Regions from separate parts of the Streptomyces sp. HUAS TT11 genome, predicted to be linked through region 3. Evidence: riboswitches for the same ligand, from Rfam matches in the RefSeq annotation. Region 3 holds a riboswitch; each other region holds the start of a gene.
What was found. Region 3 has a riboswitch for cyclic di-AMP ahead of ACSHXN_RS17240 (C40 family peptidase). Riboswitches for the same ligand answer to the same signal wherever they lie in the genome.

Region 1: linked by a shared signal. The riboswitch ahead of ACSHXN_RS11940 (M23 family metallopeptidase) and the one ahead of ACSHXN_RS17240 (C40 family peptidase) in region 3 are both predicted to bind cyclic di-AMP.
Region 2: linked by a shared signal. The riboswitch ahead of ACSHXN_RS21930 (M23 family metallopeptidase) and the one ahead of ACSHXN_RS17240 (C40 family peptidase) in region 3 are both predicted to bind cyclic di-AMP.

The regions. Positions count from the first base shown of each region.
Region 1 is NZ_CP196184.1:2,654,542-2,659,206, forward strand. It holds gene ACSHXN_RS11935 (GntR family transcriptional regulator) at 1-664, opposite strand, end outside; gene ACSHXN_RS11940 (M23 family metallopeptidase) at 866-1,618, opposite strand; cyclic di-AMP (ydaO/yuaA leader) riboswitch at 1,632-1,843, opposite strand; gene ACSHXN_RS11945 (M16 family metallopeptidase) at 2,112-3,500, opposite strand; gene ACSHXN_RS11950 (M16 family metallopeptidase) at 3,497-4,665, opposite strand, start outside.
Region 2 is NZ_CP196184.1:4,892,728-4,897,392, forward strand. It holds gene ACSHXN_RS21925 (PP2C family protein-serine/threonine phosphatase) at 1-1,163, shown strand, start outside; cyclic di-AMP (ydaO/yuaA leader) riboswitch at 1,397-1,553, shown strand; gene ACSHXN_RS21930 (M23 family metallopeptidase) at 1,565-2,602, shown strand; gene ACSHXN_RS21935 (aldo/keto reductase) at 2,764-3,708, shown strand; gene ACSHXN_RS21940 (PrsW family intramembrane metalloprotease) at 3,791-4,665, opposite strand, start outside.
Region 3 is NZ_CP196184.1:3,874,872-3,879,536, forward strand. It holds gene pcrA (DNA helicase PcrA) at 1-2,410, opposite strand, end outside; cyclic di-AMP (ydaO/yuaA leader) riboswitch at 2,820-2,991, shown strand; gene ACSHXN_RS17240 (C40 family peptidase) at 3,000-4,151, shown strand; gene ACSHXN_RS17245 (tellurite resistance/C4-dicarboxylate transporter family protein) at 4,260-4,665, shown strand, end outside.

The sequences.
Region 1 (4,665 bases), 1.2 Mb from region 3:
TTACGGCATGTTGCGAGGTCCTCACACCGCCCGCGGACCCGGGAAGGCGCAGCCGGTGCGCGGCGGTCACACGCTCGGTGTGCACGGCCATGGCGGCCCGCGCCCGCTCGCCGTCCCCGCGTGCGACGGCGTCCACGATGCCGCCGTGCTCCGCCCAGGACTCCACGGGGCTGAGCGGCGCCTCGACCGTGTACATCCAGGCGATCTTGTGCCGCAACTGGGCGAGCGTGGACGTCAGCGCGGGGCTCCCGCAGGCCTGTGCGAGCGTCTCGTGGAACCAGCCGCCCAGGGAGCGCAGATCCTCGCTGCCGCCCGTCCTGGCCCGATCCTGGCCCAGCCTGACCAGACCGCGCAGCACCTTGAGATGGGCTTCGGTGCGCCGCTGGGCGGCGCGCGCGGCGCCGAGCGGCTCGAGCAGCATCCGCATGTCCAGCAGATCCGCGCCCTCCTGCTCGGTGGGCTCCGCCACGCACGCGCCCGCGTGTCTGCGGGTGACGACGAAGCCCTCGGCCTCCAGTGTCCGCAGCGCCTCCCGCACGGGGACGCGGGAGACTCCGTACCGGCGCGCGAGAAGCTCCTCGGTGAGCCGGCTGCCGCGCTCGTGGACACCGGAGACGATGTCGTCACGGATCGCCGTGCATACCGAGTGCGCCGGAATACGCATGTCCGACCTCCGCCTTAATCACCGCGAAACGTCGTCGGCTGACGTGTGTTCAACCGACTCTATTGCAGTGCTTCGCCATTTCCGACGGCGGGCCGGAATCCATGGATATTTTTTGGACAGACGGCCGTTCGAAACGGGGGCGGCCCCGGCTCGGGAGCCGGGGCCGCCCCCGTTTCGAATGCGCCTCTCGGAGGTGGATCGTCAGACGTTCACGCCGTGAGCGCGCAGATACGCGACGGGGTCCATGTCCGAGCCGTACTCCGGGGACGTGCGGGCCTCGAAGTGGAGATGCGGCCCGGTGACGTTGCCGGTGGCCCCGGAGAGGGCTATCTGCTGGCCGGGAGTGACCCGCTGACCCGCGGAGACCCCGATGGACGACAGGTGGCCGTACTGCGTGTAGGTGCCGTCGTTCATCCTGATGACGATCTGGTTGCCGTACGCACCGCCCCAGCCCGTCTCGACGACCGTGCCGGAGCCGACCGCGTGCACGGGCGTGCCACTGGCGGCATGGAAGTCGATGCCGGTGTGCGAACCGCTGGACCACAGGGAGCCGCCGGTCTTGTACCCGGTGGAGACGTAGGAGTGGAAGATCGGCGCCACGAAGGCGTTCAGGCGACGGCGCTCGGCCTCACGGGCGGCGCGCACCTTGGCCGCACGCTCCTGTGCCGCCTTCTGCGCGGCACGCTTGCGGGCGGCCTCCTCGGCCTTCTTCAGCTCGGCGGCCTGCCTCTGGGCGGCGGCCTGGGCGTCGATCTTCGCGGCGACCTCGTCGCCCATGCTGACGGCCCGGATCAGTCCGGTCTGCTCGACAGGGGTGCCGGCGGCGAACGCCGGAGCTGCCAGGGCACCGATGACGCCGGTGGTGGTGAGCGCGGCGACGCCCACGGCGTTCGTGGTCGTGCGCTTCACGCGGCTCGGACGGCGGTGTTTCCCGGTGGCGCAGGTGAACGCCATGTGTGTGGCTGGTCCTTTCCTTCCCTCTCGCCTACCGGGTTAGCTGACGGGTTCGGAGCAGGAAGGTCTCCTACGGGCTTCACGCCCGATTCACCCCAGGGATCGGGCCCGCTGGCGGCCGCAGGGACGGCGGCAGCGGGCCCCTCCGGCCACGAAGGCGGCGCAGGAGGGTGGGTCCCCGGCTCCCCTGGCTCGCGCCGTACGGGGACTCGGCGATGGCTGTCCGGTGCCGCGGATGCGGCGCGGTGCCTGACGGACAGCCCGGATGACGCTAAGAGGGCCCTGTTTCGATCGCCAAACCGATCAGAGGGTTTGTAGCGCATCCCACAGGGCAGAGCCACCGTCTCTATGGCAATACGGACAAAGTCCAAGAGGCAGGGCCCCGGTGACCGACATCACCGGGGCCCGCACCGAAGCCGCGCCCGATGGGCACGGCCGCTTCGACGGCTTCCCGCGCGCACGGACTTCGGTCCTGCGGACGCGGGGCGTCGGTCTACTCGGCCGCCACCACGCTCACTTCGCCGATCCCGAGCGCCTTGACGGGTTCCTCGATCTGCGCGGCGTCGCCCACCAGGACGGTCACCAGCCGGTTCACCGGGAAGGCGTTCACGACGGCGGCCGTGGCCTCCACCGTGCCCGTCCCGGCGAGCGCCTGATACAGCGTCGCCTGGTAGTCGTCCGGAAGGTGCTGCTCGACCTGGTCGGCGAGCGAGCTCGCGACGGCGGCCGCGGTCTCGAACTTGAGCGGTGCCACTCCCACCAGGTTCTGCACGGCGACATCGCGCTCCGCGTCGGTCAGACCCTCTGCGGCGAGCGTGCGGAGCACCTTCCAGAGGTCGTCGAGCGCCGGTCCCGTGTTCGGCGTGTCGACGGAGCCGCTGATGGCGAGCATCGCCGCACCCGTGCCGTCCGGCGCGGACCGCAGCACCTGGCCGAACGCGCGCACTCCGTAGGTGTAGCCCTTCTCCTCGCGCAGGACCCGGTCCAGGCGGGAGGTCAGGGTGCCGCCGAGGCAGTACGTGCCGAGCACCTGGGCGGGCCACACCCGGTCGTGGCGGTCGGCGCCGATGCGGCCGATCAGCAGCTGCGTCTGAACGGCTCCGGGGCGGTCCACGATGATCACGCGGCCGGTGTCGTCGGCCGTCACCGGGGGGACGGGGCGGGGTGCGCCCGGCGAGCCCGTCCAGGCGCCGAGCGTCTCGCCGAGGAGCTCGTCGAGGTCGATGCCGGTCAGATCGCCGACCACGACGGCGGTGGCCGTCGCCGGGCGCACATGGCGCTCGTAGAAGGCGCGGACCGCGGCGGAGTCGATGTCCTCGACCGTCGCCTCGGTGCCCTGGCGCGGACGCGACATGCGCGAGGAGGCCGGGAACAGCTCCTTGGAGAGCTCCTTGGCGGCGCGGCGGGCCGGGTTGGCCATCTCGTGCGGGATCTCGTCGAGGCGGTTGCGCACCAGGCGCTCCACCTCGCCGTCCGCGAACGCCGACGCCCTCAGTGCGTCGGCGAGCAGTCCGAGCGCCTTGGCCAGGCGGGAGACCGGCACCTCGAGGGAGAGCCGGACGCCGGGGTGGTCGGCGTGCGAGTCGAGGGTGGCGCCGCAGCGCTCCAGCTCGGCGGCGAACCCCTCGGCGGAGTGCTTGTCGGTGCCCTCGGAGAAGGCGCGCGCCATGATCGTGGCGACGCCGTCGAGACCGGCGGGCTCGGCGTCCAGCGGCGCGTCGAGGAGTACCTCGACGGCGACCACCTGCTGGCCGGGACGGTGGCAGCGCAGCACGGTCAGGCCGTTGTCGAGCGTCGCACGCTCGGGCGCCGGGAACGCCCAGGGCTTGGCCTCGCCGGCCTGGGGCTGCGGGTGGAACTCCATGGTCGCAAGCTCGGTCACTTCGCCGACTCCTCGTTCTCGTCGGTGGTCGCGGCGGTCTCCGGGGCCTCGGCCGGCTCGTACACGAGCACCGCGCGGTTGTCGGGGCGCAGGCGGGCCTTGGCGACCTCCTGCACCTCCTCGGGCGTGATCTCGAGCACACGCCGGACGGCGGTCAGGGCGAGCTGCGGGTCACCGAACAGGACGGCGTACCGGCACAGTTCGTCGGCGCGGCCCGCGACCGTGCCGAGCCGGTCCAGCCACTCGCGCTCCAACTGGGCCTGGGCGCGCTCCATTTCCTCCGCCGTGGGGCCCTCCTCGGCGAACCGGGCGAGCTCCTCGTCGATCGCGGCCTCGATGACCGGCACCTCGACGTCGCCCGAGGTCTTCACGTCCAGCCAGCCCAGGGACGGCGCCCCGGCCAGCCGCAGCAGGCCGAACCCGGCAGCGACGGCGGTGCGGTCGCGCCGTACCAGCCGGTTGTAGAGGCGGGAGGACTCGCCGCCGCCGAGGACGGTGAGGGCCAGGTCCGCCGCGTCGCTGGTCCGCGTGCCGTCCTCCGGCAGCCGGTAGGCGGCCATCAGGGCGCGCGCCGGAACCTCCTCCTCGATCACCTCGCGCAGCTCCCGGCCCATGACGTCGGGCAGCGACCCGTCGCGCGGCTCGGGCTTGCCGTCGTGGGACGAGATGGACCCGAAGTACTTCTCGATCCAGGCGAGCGTCTGCTTGGGGTCGATGTCGCCGACGACGGACAGGACCGCGTTGTTGGGCGCGTAGTACGTGCGGAAGAAGGCGCGCGCGTCCTCCAGCGTGGCCGCGTCCAGATCCGCCATCGACCCGATGGGCGTGTGGTGGTAGGGGTGGCCCTCCGGGTAGGCGAGCGCCGTCAGCCGTTCGAAGGCGGTGCCGTAGGGGACGTTGTCGTAGCGCTGGCGGCGCTCGTTCTTCACGACGTCCCGCTGGTTCTCCATGGACTCGTCGTCGAGCGCGGCGAGCAGCGAGCCCATGCGGTCGGCCTCGAGCCAGAGGGCGAGCTCCAGCTGATGGGCCGGCATGGTCTCGAAGTAGTTCGTGCGCTCGAAGCTGGTGGTGCCGTTCAGCGACCCGCCGGCGCCCTGCACCAGCTCGAAGTGGCCGTTCCCCTTGACCTGGGCGGAGCCCTGGAACATCAGGTGCTCGAAGAGGT
Region 2 (4,665 bases), 1.0 Mb from region 3:
TCGACGCCTTACTGACCGGAGAACCCGTCTACGCCCCCGGTGCCGGGGACGTCCGGCGGCCGCGCCGGGCCGAGCGTGAGACCCGCCGCCTTGTACGCGCGCGGGCGATCCTGTCTGCCCTGCCCGTGCTGCTCGTCGTGGTCGGCACCTGTTACGACTGCCTCACCCCGTCCGACGTCACGGCCGGCCCCCTCTTCACCGCGGCGCCCCTCGTCGCCGCGCCCCTGTACTCGCTGCGCGGCACGGTGCTCACCGGCCTGGCGGCGATCGTCGCCGTCCTCGCCGTCCACCTCGGGCTCGGCCTGCTCGGCGGGGCCGGTGCGATCACCGAGTCGGTCACCATCGTCACCGTCGCGGTGCTCGCCGTCCTCATCAACGTGCTCGTCCGCCGCAAGAACGAGCGGCTCGCCTCCGCACGCGGGATCGCCGAGGCCGCCCAGCGCGCCGTGCTGCCCGAGCCCGCCGCGCGCATCGGCGGGCTCGACATCGCCGCCCGGTACGAGGCGGCCCAGGCCGGCGCCTTCATCGGCGGCGACCTGTACGCCGTGCAGGACACCCCGCACGGCGTACGGCTGGTCGTGGGCGACGTGCGGGGTAAGGGGATGGGCGCGGTGGCCGTGGTCGCGGTGGTGATCGGCGCCTTCCGGGAGGCCGCGGAACAGGAGTCGACGCCGGAGGCCGTCGCCCAACGGCTGGAGCGGGCGCTGTCGCGTGAGGGGACCCGGCGCGACGGCCCCGACGTGGTCGAGGGGTTCACCACCGCGGTCCTCGCGGAGCTCCCGCACGGCGGCGACCTGGTCCGCATCCTCAACCGCGGTCACCCCGCGCCCCTGATGCTGCTCCCGGACGGCAGCCTGCGCGTGCTGGAGGCCCGCGAGAGCGCGATGCCCCTCGGCCTGGGCGCCCTCGAGGCCCGGCCCGACCGCGCGGAGGAGTGGGACTTCCCGCCCGGGGCCATGCTGCTGCTGTACACGGACGGGGTCTCCGAGGCGCGTGATCGGCACGGGGAGTTCTACGACCTCGCCGCCGGACTCACCGGCCGGGTCTTCCCCGGCCCCGGCGCACTGCTGGCCGCGCTCACCGAGGCGGTCGCCCGCCACACCGGCGGCCGGGCGACGGACGACATGGCCCTGCTGGCGGTGCGCAGACCCGAGCGTCCATGACCGCGGTCACCAAGGGTGAGTGACCGACCCCCCTCCGCATAACAACTGACTTACGGTCAATACATCTGAGGTTTATGAGGCGCGGTCAACTCGCCCCTTTTTCCCCGATCATGCCGGGAAAGTCCAGGCCAGAAGCGTTAATGATCTGTCCGAACGGCTTGGAATCAAGGCCCCGGGTCTATTAACGTTCGATAACGCAGCGCGGTCGTCCCAGCCGTCACAAGAGGCGGCTCCGTGCGCGTGTGCCGAATCCCGCAAGGGAGCCGGGGAACCACCACCTTGGGGTGAATCGGGCGGAGACCACCGTGGAAGCACGGTCGGTATACGCGCGTAGGAGACCTTCCTCTCCGAACCCGTCAGCTAACCCGGTAGGCGAGACGGAAGGAAAGGAGTGCGCCCACGTGGCGTCCAACCGGCCTGCCCAGAGCACCTCGTTCGCTCCGAACGACACTCAGACGTTCGGCTTCGCGCCTGGCAACGACGAGGGCCCCTGGGAGGAGTGGAACCCCACCGAGGAGTCCCTCCGTCCCGTCCGCGGCCGGCACCGCGTCGCCAAGCAGCGCGGGGGCGGACTCGCGCGCAGCTCCACGGTGTTGGGCGTCGGCGTGATGGCCGCCGTCGGTGCGGGCGGCATGGCCACCGCGCAGAGCGGCAAGCCTCCGGTGTCCATATCCATGCCCGACCTCTCCTCGGTCACCCACTCGGCCAAGGAGTTCATCGGCGCGGAGACGAGCAGTGCCCCCAAGGGCTCGGCCACCGCGCTCAGCAGCGCCGGCCTGACCACCGAGGAAGCCGCCGCCGGCTCCTCGGACGCGGGAGAGGCGCTGCGCGCCCGGATCATGCAGCAGGCCGAGTCCCAGCAGGACCGGATCGCCGCCGCGGCCGCGCAGGCCGCGGAGGACGCCGCCGCGAAGAAGGCCGCCGCAGCCGCCGCCAAGGCGCAGGACGACGCCAAGGCCAAGGCCGCCGCCGCGAAGAAGAAGGCCGAGGAGGAGGCCAAGAAGAAGGCCGAGGCCGAGCGGCTCGCCGAACTCGCCAAGCAGTACGCGCTGCCGACCTCCTCCTACACCCTCACCTCCCGCTTCGGTGACGCCGGTGCCATGTGGTCCTCCGGCTACCACACCGGACTCGACTTCGCCGCGCCCACGGGCACGCTCATCAAGGCGATCCACAGCGCCACCGTCACGGAGGCCGGCTGGGCCGGCTCGTACGGCTACCGCACGATCCTCACCCTCGACGACGGCACGGAACTCTGGTTCTGCCACCAGTCGTCCATCAGCGTGACCGTGGGGCAGAAGGTGGCCACCGGCGACGTCATCGGCCGTGTGGGTGCCACCGGCAACGTGACCGGGCCGCACCTGCACCTGGAGGTGCACCCGGGCGGCGGCGACGCGATCGACCCGATGGCGTGGCTGCAGAGCAAGGGCCTCACCCCCTGACCGCAGACCTCTCCCGGCCCCGGTAGCCCTGACGGCATCCCCCCGACGTCAGGGCTGCCGGCCGTGGCGCACAGAGGGCGGAATGGGTGGATCCGATTGTTTGCAAGATCTTTGCGGCGATTACGGAAGGCGCCGGTCCGGTCGGCGCGTTCTCATGGACCATGACTTCCCTTCGCACACTCGGCTCCTCCGATCTCGAGGTCTTCCCGCTCTCCCTCGGCGGCAACGTCTTCGGCTGGACCGCCGACGAGGCGCAGTCCTTCGCCGTACTCGACGCCTACGCGGCCGCGGGCGGCAACTTCGTCGACACAGCGGACTCCTACACGGCCTTCGCCCCGGGCAACAAGGGCGGTGAGTCCGAGACCATCATCGGCAAGTGGGTCAAGGCGCGCAGCAACCGCGCGGATGTCGTCATCGCGACCAAGGTCAGCCAGCACCCGGAGTACCAGGGCCTGAGCGCCGCGAACATCAAGGCCGCCGCGGACGCGTCCCTGCGCCGTCTCGACACCGACTACATCGACCTCTACTACACGCACTTCGACCGGCCGGAGGTGCCGGTCGAGGAGATCATCGGTGCGCTCGACGAACTGGTGAAGGCGGGCAAGGTCCGGTCCATCGGGGCGTCCAACATCTCCGCCGAGCGTCTCCAGGAGTCCCTCGACGTCTCCGACCGCGAGAACCTGGCGCGGTACGTGGCGCTGCAGCCGCACTACAACCTGGTCTCGCGCGACACGTACGAGGGCGCGTTGCAGGACGTCGCCTCCCGCGCGGGTCTCGCGGCCGTTCCCTACTTCTCGCTGGCGGCCGGTTTCCTCACGGGCAAGTACCGTCCGGGGACCACGGTGGACTCGGCGCGGGCCGGGCGGGCCGGCGAGTACGTGAAGTCGGAGCGGGGGGTACGCGTCCTGGCGGCCCTGGACGAGATCGCTCAGGCGCGGGGAGCGGAGATCGCCACGGTGGCCCTCGCATGGCTGGCGGACCGGCCGACGGTGGCGGCCCCGATCGCCTCCGCACGCACCCTGGAGCAGCTGCCGGCCCTGCTGGGGGTGGCGGATCTGTCGCTGACGGACGAGGAGTCGGCGAAGCTGACGGCCGCGTCGGCGTAAGGGCACGGACCGCCGCGCCCCGCTGCCCCGCCGAGCGGTCACCCCTGCTCGGTCCGGCGGCACCGGCACCTCGCGGCGACCGCTAGGAGCGGTACGGGTTGTACGTGGGAGGCGGCGCCGCCGGGACGTAGGGCGGTGACCAGTACGCCGGCGCGGCCCCGTACATCGGCAGGACCGGTGGCGCCGTCACCGGTGTCATGGACCGCGCGGCGTCCGCCAGGGCCGGCCGCGCCACCGCGCGGCGGGCCCACAGCGCGCAGAGCAGTTCCCGCTCCCGCGGGACGAACTCGGCGCCTGCCCGGCCGAGGCGCCCCCGGCGGCGCAGGAACGCCAGCGATGTCGCATAGGCCTCGTACTCCGCGACGGAGCGCGCCCCCGCCCGGCCGAAGTGGTGCCCCGCGTACTCCCGGGCCAGTCGCCGCGCCCTCATCGAGCCGAGCACGAGCGGCTCCACGGGCCCCAGCCAGCCGGCGATCGCGTAGGCCGGCAGTTCCTCGCGCACGGTGCGCAGCTCCCGCTGCCGGGTCCAGACGACCAGCCAGGTCAGCAGGGCGAACGCGGGTGCCATGAACGACGCGTAGACCGCGAAGAACCCGTAGTCGCCGAATGTCGACGACCCGTTCCACATGGCGTGCATGCCCATCGCGAGCAGCAGCCCGCCCAGGGGGACCAGCACACGGCGTACGCGCCGGCGTTCCGCCGAGAGCGCCGCGACACCGAAGCCGATGCCGGTGAGCACGGTGAACAGCGGGTGCGCGAAGGGGGACATGACCACGCGCACGAAGAAGGTCGCGGCCGTCACGGAGGTGAGCCCGTGCCCGCCGCTCAACCGGTCCGTGCCGAAGGCCGTGCCGAGATAGAGGATGTTCTCGGTGAAGGCGAAGCCGGTCCCGGTGATCCCCGCAATGACCACGCCGTCGACGATTCCCGTGAAGTCGCGTCTGCGGAAGAGGAAGA
Region 3 (4,665 bases):
CGACGACCGTCCCCAGGCCGAACTGGTCGTGCGTGACACGGTCGCCCACCGCCAGGGAGATCACCGGTTTCTCCGCCGCACCGCCCCGGCGGGTGGCGAATCCGGACGCACCGACCGCCGAGGAGCGCGACCGGGAGGACGACAGCGAGGCCGCGACACCCGAGAGCGGACCGGAGGACACCGGGGCCGAGGAGGTGCCGGTGCGCTTCCACTCCACATGCTGGTCCGGGATCTCCTCCAGGAACCGTGAGGGCGGGTTGTACGAGGGCTGGCCCCAGGCGCTGCGCAGGGCCGACCGCGTGAGGTACAGCCGCTCCCGCGCCCGTGTGATGCCGACGTACGCCAGGCGCCGCTCCTCCTCCAGCTCCTTGGTCTGGCCGAGCGCGCGCATGTGCGGGAAGACGCCGTCCTCCATACCGGTCAGGAACACCACCGGGAACTCGAGGCCCTTCGCGGTGTGGAGGGTCATCAGCGTGATGACGCCGTCGCCGTCCTCCTCGTCCGGGATCTGGTCGGAGTCGGCGACCAGGGCGACCTGTTCGAGGAAGTCGGCGAGCGTGCCGCCCGCGGCGGCCGCCCCCGGCGCCGATGCCTCCTCGCCGCGCTCCTGCTCGAACTCCAGGGCCACGGCGGCGAGTTCCTGGAGGTTCTCGATACGGGTCTCGTCCTGGGGGTCGGTCGAGGCCTGCAACTCGGCCAGGTAGCCGGTGCGCTCCAGCACGGCCTCCAGGACCGTGGCCGGTCCGGCGCCGGACTCCACGATGGTCCGCAGGTCCTCCATCAGCGCGTTGAACCGCTTGACCGCGTTCGTCGAGCGGGCCGCCATGCCGTATGCCTCGTCCACGCGACGCAGCGCCTGCGGGAAGCTGACCTTCTCCCGCTGCGCGAGGGCGTCGATCATCGCCTCCGCGCGCTCGCCGATGCCCCGCTTCGGGACGTTCAGGATCCGCCGCAGCGGCACGGAGTCCTCCGGGTTCGCCAGCACCCGCAGATACGCGAGGACGTCCCGGACCTCCTTGCGCTCGTAGAAGCGGACGCCGCCGACCACCTTGTAGGGCAGGCCGACGCGGATGAAGATCTCTTCGAAGACACGGGACTGGGCGTTCGTGCGGTAGAAGACGGCGACGTCGCCGGCCTTCGCCTCGCCCGAGTCCGTCAGTCGGTCTATCTCCTCGGCGACGAACTGGGCCTCGTCGTGCTCGGTGTCGGCGACGTAGCCGATGATCCGTGCGCCCGCGCCCGCATTGGTCCACAGATTCTTGGGACGGCGCGACTCGTTGCGCTCGATGACCGCGTTGGCCGCACTCAGGATCGTCTGCGTGGAACGATAGTTCTGCTCCAGCAGGATCGTGGTGGCGTCCGGGTAGTCCTCCTCGAACTGGAGGATGTTGCGGATGGTGGCGCCACGGAAGGCGTAGATCGACTGGTCGGCGTCACCGACGACGCACAGCTCGGCCGGGGGCAGGTCGTGCTCGGCGGGCGGCACGTCCACGGGATGCTCGGCGGTGCCGACGAGTTCCCGTACGAGGGCGTACTGGGCGTGGTTGGTGTCCTGGTACTCGTCGACGAGGACGTGGCGGAAGCGGCGGCGGTAGTGCTCGGCGACATCGGGGAAGGCGCGCAGCAGGTTGACCGTCGTCATGATCAGGTCGTCGAAGTCGAGCGCGTTCGCCTCGCGGAGGCGGGACTGGTACAGCGTGTAGGCCTGGGCGAGGGTCTTCTCGAAGCCGTCGGCGGCCTGCGCGGCGAAGTCCTCCTCGTCGATCAGCTCGTTCTTCAGATTGGAGATCTTGGCGCTGAAGGACTTCGGCGGGAACCGCTTGGGGTCGAGGTCCAGATCGCGGCAGACGAGCGCCATCAGCCGCTTGCTGTCGGCGGCGTCGTAGATCGAGAAGGAGGACGTGAAGCCCAGCTTCTTGCTCTCCCGTCGCAGGATGCGGACGCACGCGCTGTGGAAGGTCATCACCCACATCGCGTTCGCGCGCGGGCCGACGAGCTGCTCGACGCGCTCCTTCATCTCGCCCGCGGCCTTGTTGGTGAAGGTGATCGCGAGGATCTGGCCCGGATGCACGCCCCGCTCGGCCAGCAGATGGGCGATGCGGTGGGTGAGCACGCGGGTCTTGCCGGAGCCGGCGCCGGCCACGATGAGCAGGGGGGAGCCGGCGTGCACGACGGCCGCGCGCTGGTTCTCGTTCAGGCCCTGGAGCAGCGCCTGGGGGTCGATGACGGGGCGGGGAGCGCCGTCGCGGTAGTAGGAGTCACGGTCCGCGGGCACGTCGAAGCGCCCGCCGAACAGATCGTCCGGAACCGGCTCCGGAGCGTGGTCGTCCTCGGGCGGCGGGGGCTCCTCCTCAGGGGCCGGTGTGGCCTTGAGGTCCGCCAGGAAGCTGTCGTCAAAGAGGCTGCTCATCGCTCTCCGAGTCTAGGCCGCCCCACCGACAGTCGGCCGCCGCCCCGAGAACTCCGTCGTCGGGAGTGGGCCGGACCGCCCGCGATCCTCCGGTGTCGACCGCAGTCGCGCCGCCACCTTCCGGGACCGTTCGATCGCTGACGGAAACCGACCGCACGGCGGCGCACCGCCCTGCGGTCCGGGACCGCCTCCCGACGGAACCAGGCGGAGTCCGTCACTCCGCCCGACTTCACGGGAAAACGCCCAACCCGTCGCAGATACCGCCACATTCCCCCAGGGCGGCCCGGCACATGGTCAAGGTCACGAAAATGTATCGGGCATATCGCACATCAACCTTCACACGGGCCACACGAGTTGGCTAGCGTTCCGGGCGGGTCGCACGACCCCCACCGGCGAAGATCGCCGGGCCGTGCGGCCTCCGCCGAGTCCGGTACGCCCCCGCGGCACCCGGAGCCGGGGACCCACCCGACCTTGGGGTGAATCGGCCAACGGCCCTACGGGGCCCGGGCCGTAGGGCATGCCTTCCGGAACCACCCGCCCGAACCCGACAGCTAACTCGGTAGGCGGAGTACGGAAGGAGTCGCCTCCCATGGCGCCGCACCGCAAGGCGCGTCCCTCGGGCACGCGCATCGCAGGCATACGGACCCCCGTTCTCGCGACGGCCGCCCTCACCTCCGTGGCCCTGCTGTCCCAGACGGCCAACGCCGCCCCCTCCCCCGACCGCAAGCCGAGCGTCGAGGAGGTCGAGAAGAAGGTCGACGACCTCTACCGCCAGGCGGAGTCGGCCACCGACAAGTACAACGCGGCCAAGGAGCAGTCGACCAAGCAGCGCAAGCGCGTCGACACGCTCCTCGACGACGTGGCCCAGCGCACCCAGAAGCTCAACGAGGCACGTGAACAGCTGGGGTCGTACGCCGCCGCGCAGTACCGCACCGGGGCGGCGGCCCCCGACACGGCCACCTTCCTGCTGGCCGACACCCCTCAGGACTACTTCGACCAGACCCAGCTGATGGACCGGCTCACCGGTCGCCAGAAGGAGACGGTCGACGACTACTTCACCGACCGGTCCGCGACGATGAAGAAGCGGCAGGAGGCCACCGAAAGCCTTCGGACGCTCACCGAGTCGCAGGAAACGCTGAAGTCGAGCAAGACGGAGATCCAGAAGAAGCTCGGCACCGCGCGGGAGATGCTCTCCAGACTCACCGCGGAGGAGAAGGCGCGCCTCGCCGCGATCGAGAAGAAGAAGCAGGAGGAGGCGCAGCGCCAGGCGGAGGAACTGGCCCGGCAGCAGGAGGCGGCCCGGCAGAAGCAGGCCGCGCAGGAGTCGTCCTCCACCACCACGAGCGGCTCGTCCGGCACCTCCACCACGGACTCCTCGAACGGGACGCAGGCGGAGAAGGCCCTCGCGTACGCCCGGGCCCAGGTGGGCAAGCCGTACGTGTGGGGCGCGACCGGCCCGGATTCGTACGACTGCTCGGGACTGACCCAGGCCGCCTGGAAGGCCGCCGGGGTGTCGCTCCCGCGCACCACGTACGACCAGGTCGACGCCGGCACGACGGTGCCGCTCGCCGACGCCCAGCCGGGTGACCTGATCTTCTTCTACGACGACATCAGCCACGTAGGCATCTACATCGGCGACGGCATGATGATCCACGCGCCGAAGCCGGGCGCCTATGTCCGCGAGGAGTCGATCTACTACGGCGGCTCCTCCATCATCCACAGCGTGGTGCGCCCCGCCTGAGGCCGGGCCTCCCGCTCGTCGTGCGGTACGCGCGCGTGGGGTTGTTTTCGGCATCCCCGCGCGCGTGCCCCGTACGCAACCCGGGTGCGCATCCCTAGCATCGGGCGCATGTCAGGCACCTCCGCGCTCCGCACCTGGTGGTCGCAGCGTCCACCCGCCACCGGGGCCGCCGTGATGGCGACGGGCATCCTGTCGGTCGGGCTTCACCTGGCCGGCCACCAGGTCCTCTCCCGCATCGCCGTCGCCCTCGCGGCCGCCGCCTGGCTGGGACTGGTCGCCGACGTCGCCGTACGGGCGCCGAGGTGGCGCGGGCGCGGGGCGGACGCGGCACTCCCCCCGGTCGTCCTCACCCCGGTCGCGGCGACCGCCGCGCTGGGCACGGCGACGGCCCTGCTGGGCGGGCGGTCGCTCGCGCAGGCCCTGCTCGCCCTGTCCGTCCTGCTGTGGGCGGTCCTGGTCCTCGTGGTCGCACGCCGCTGGATGCGCCGTATGGCCGGGACCGTCTTCCTCGGCT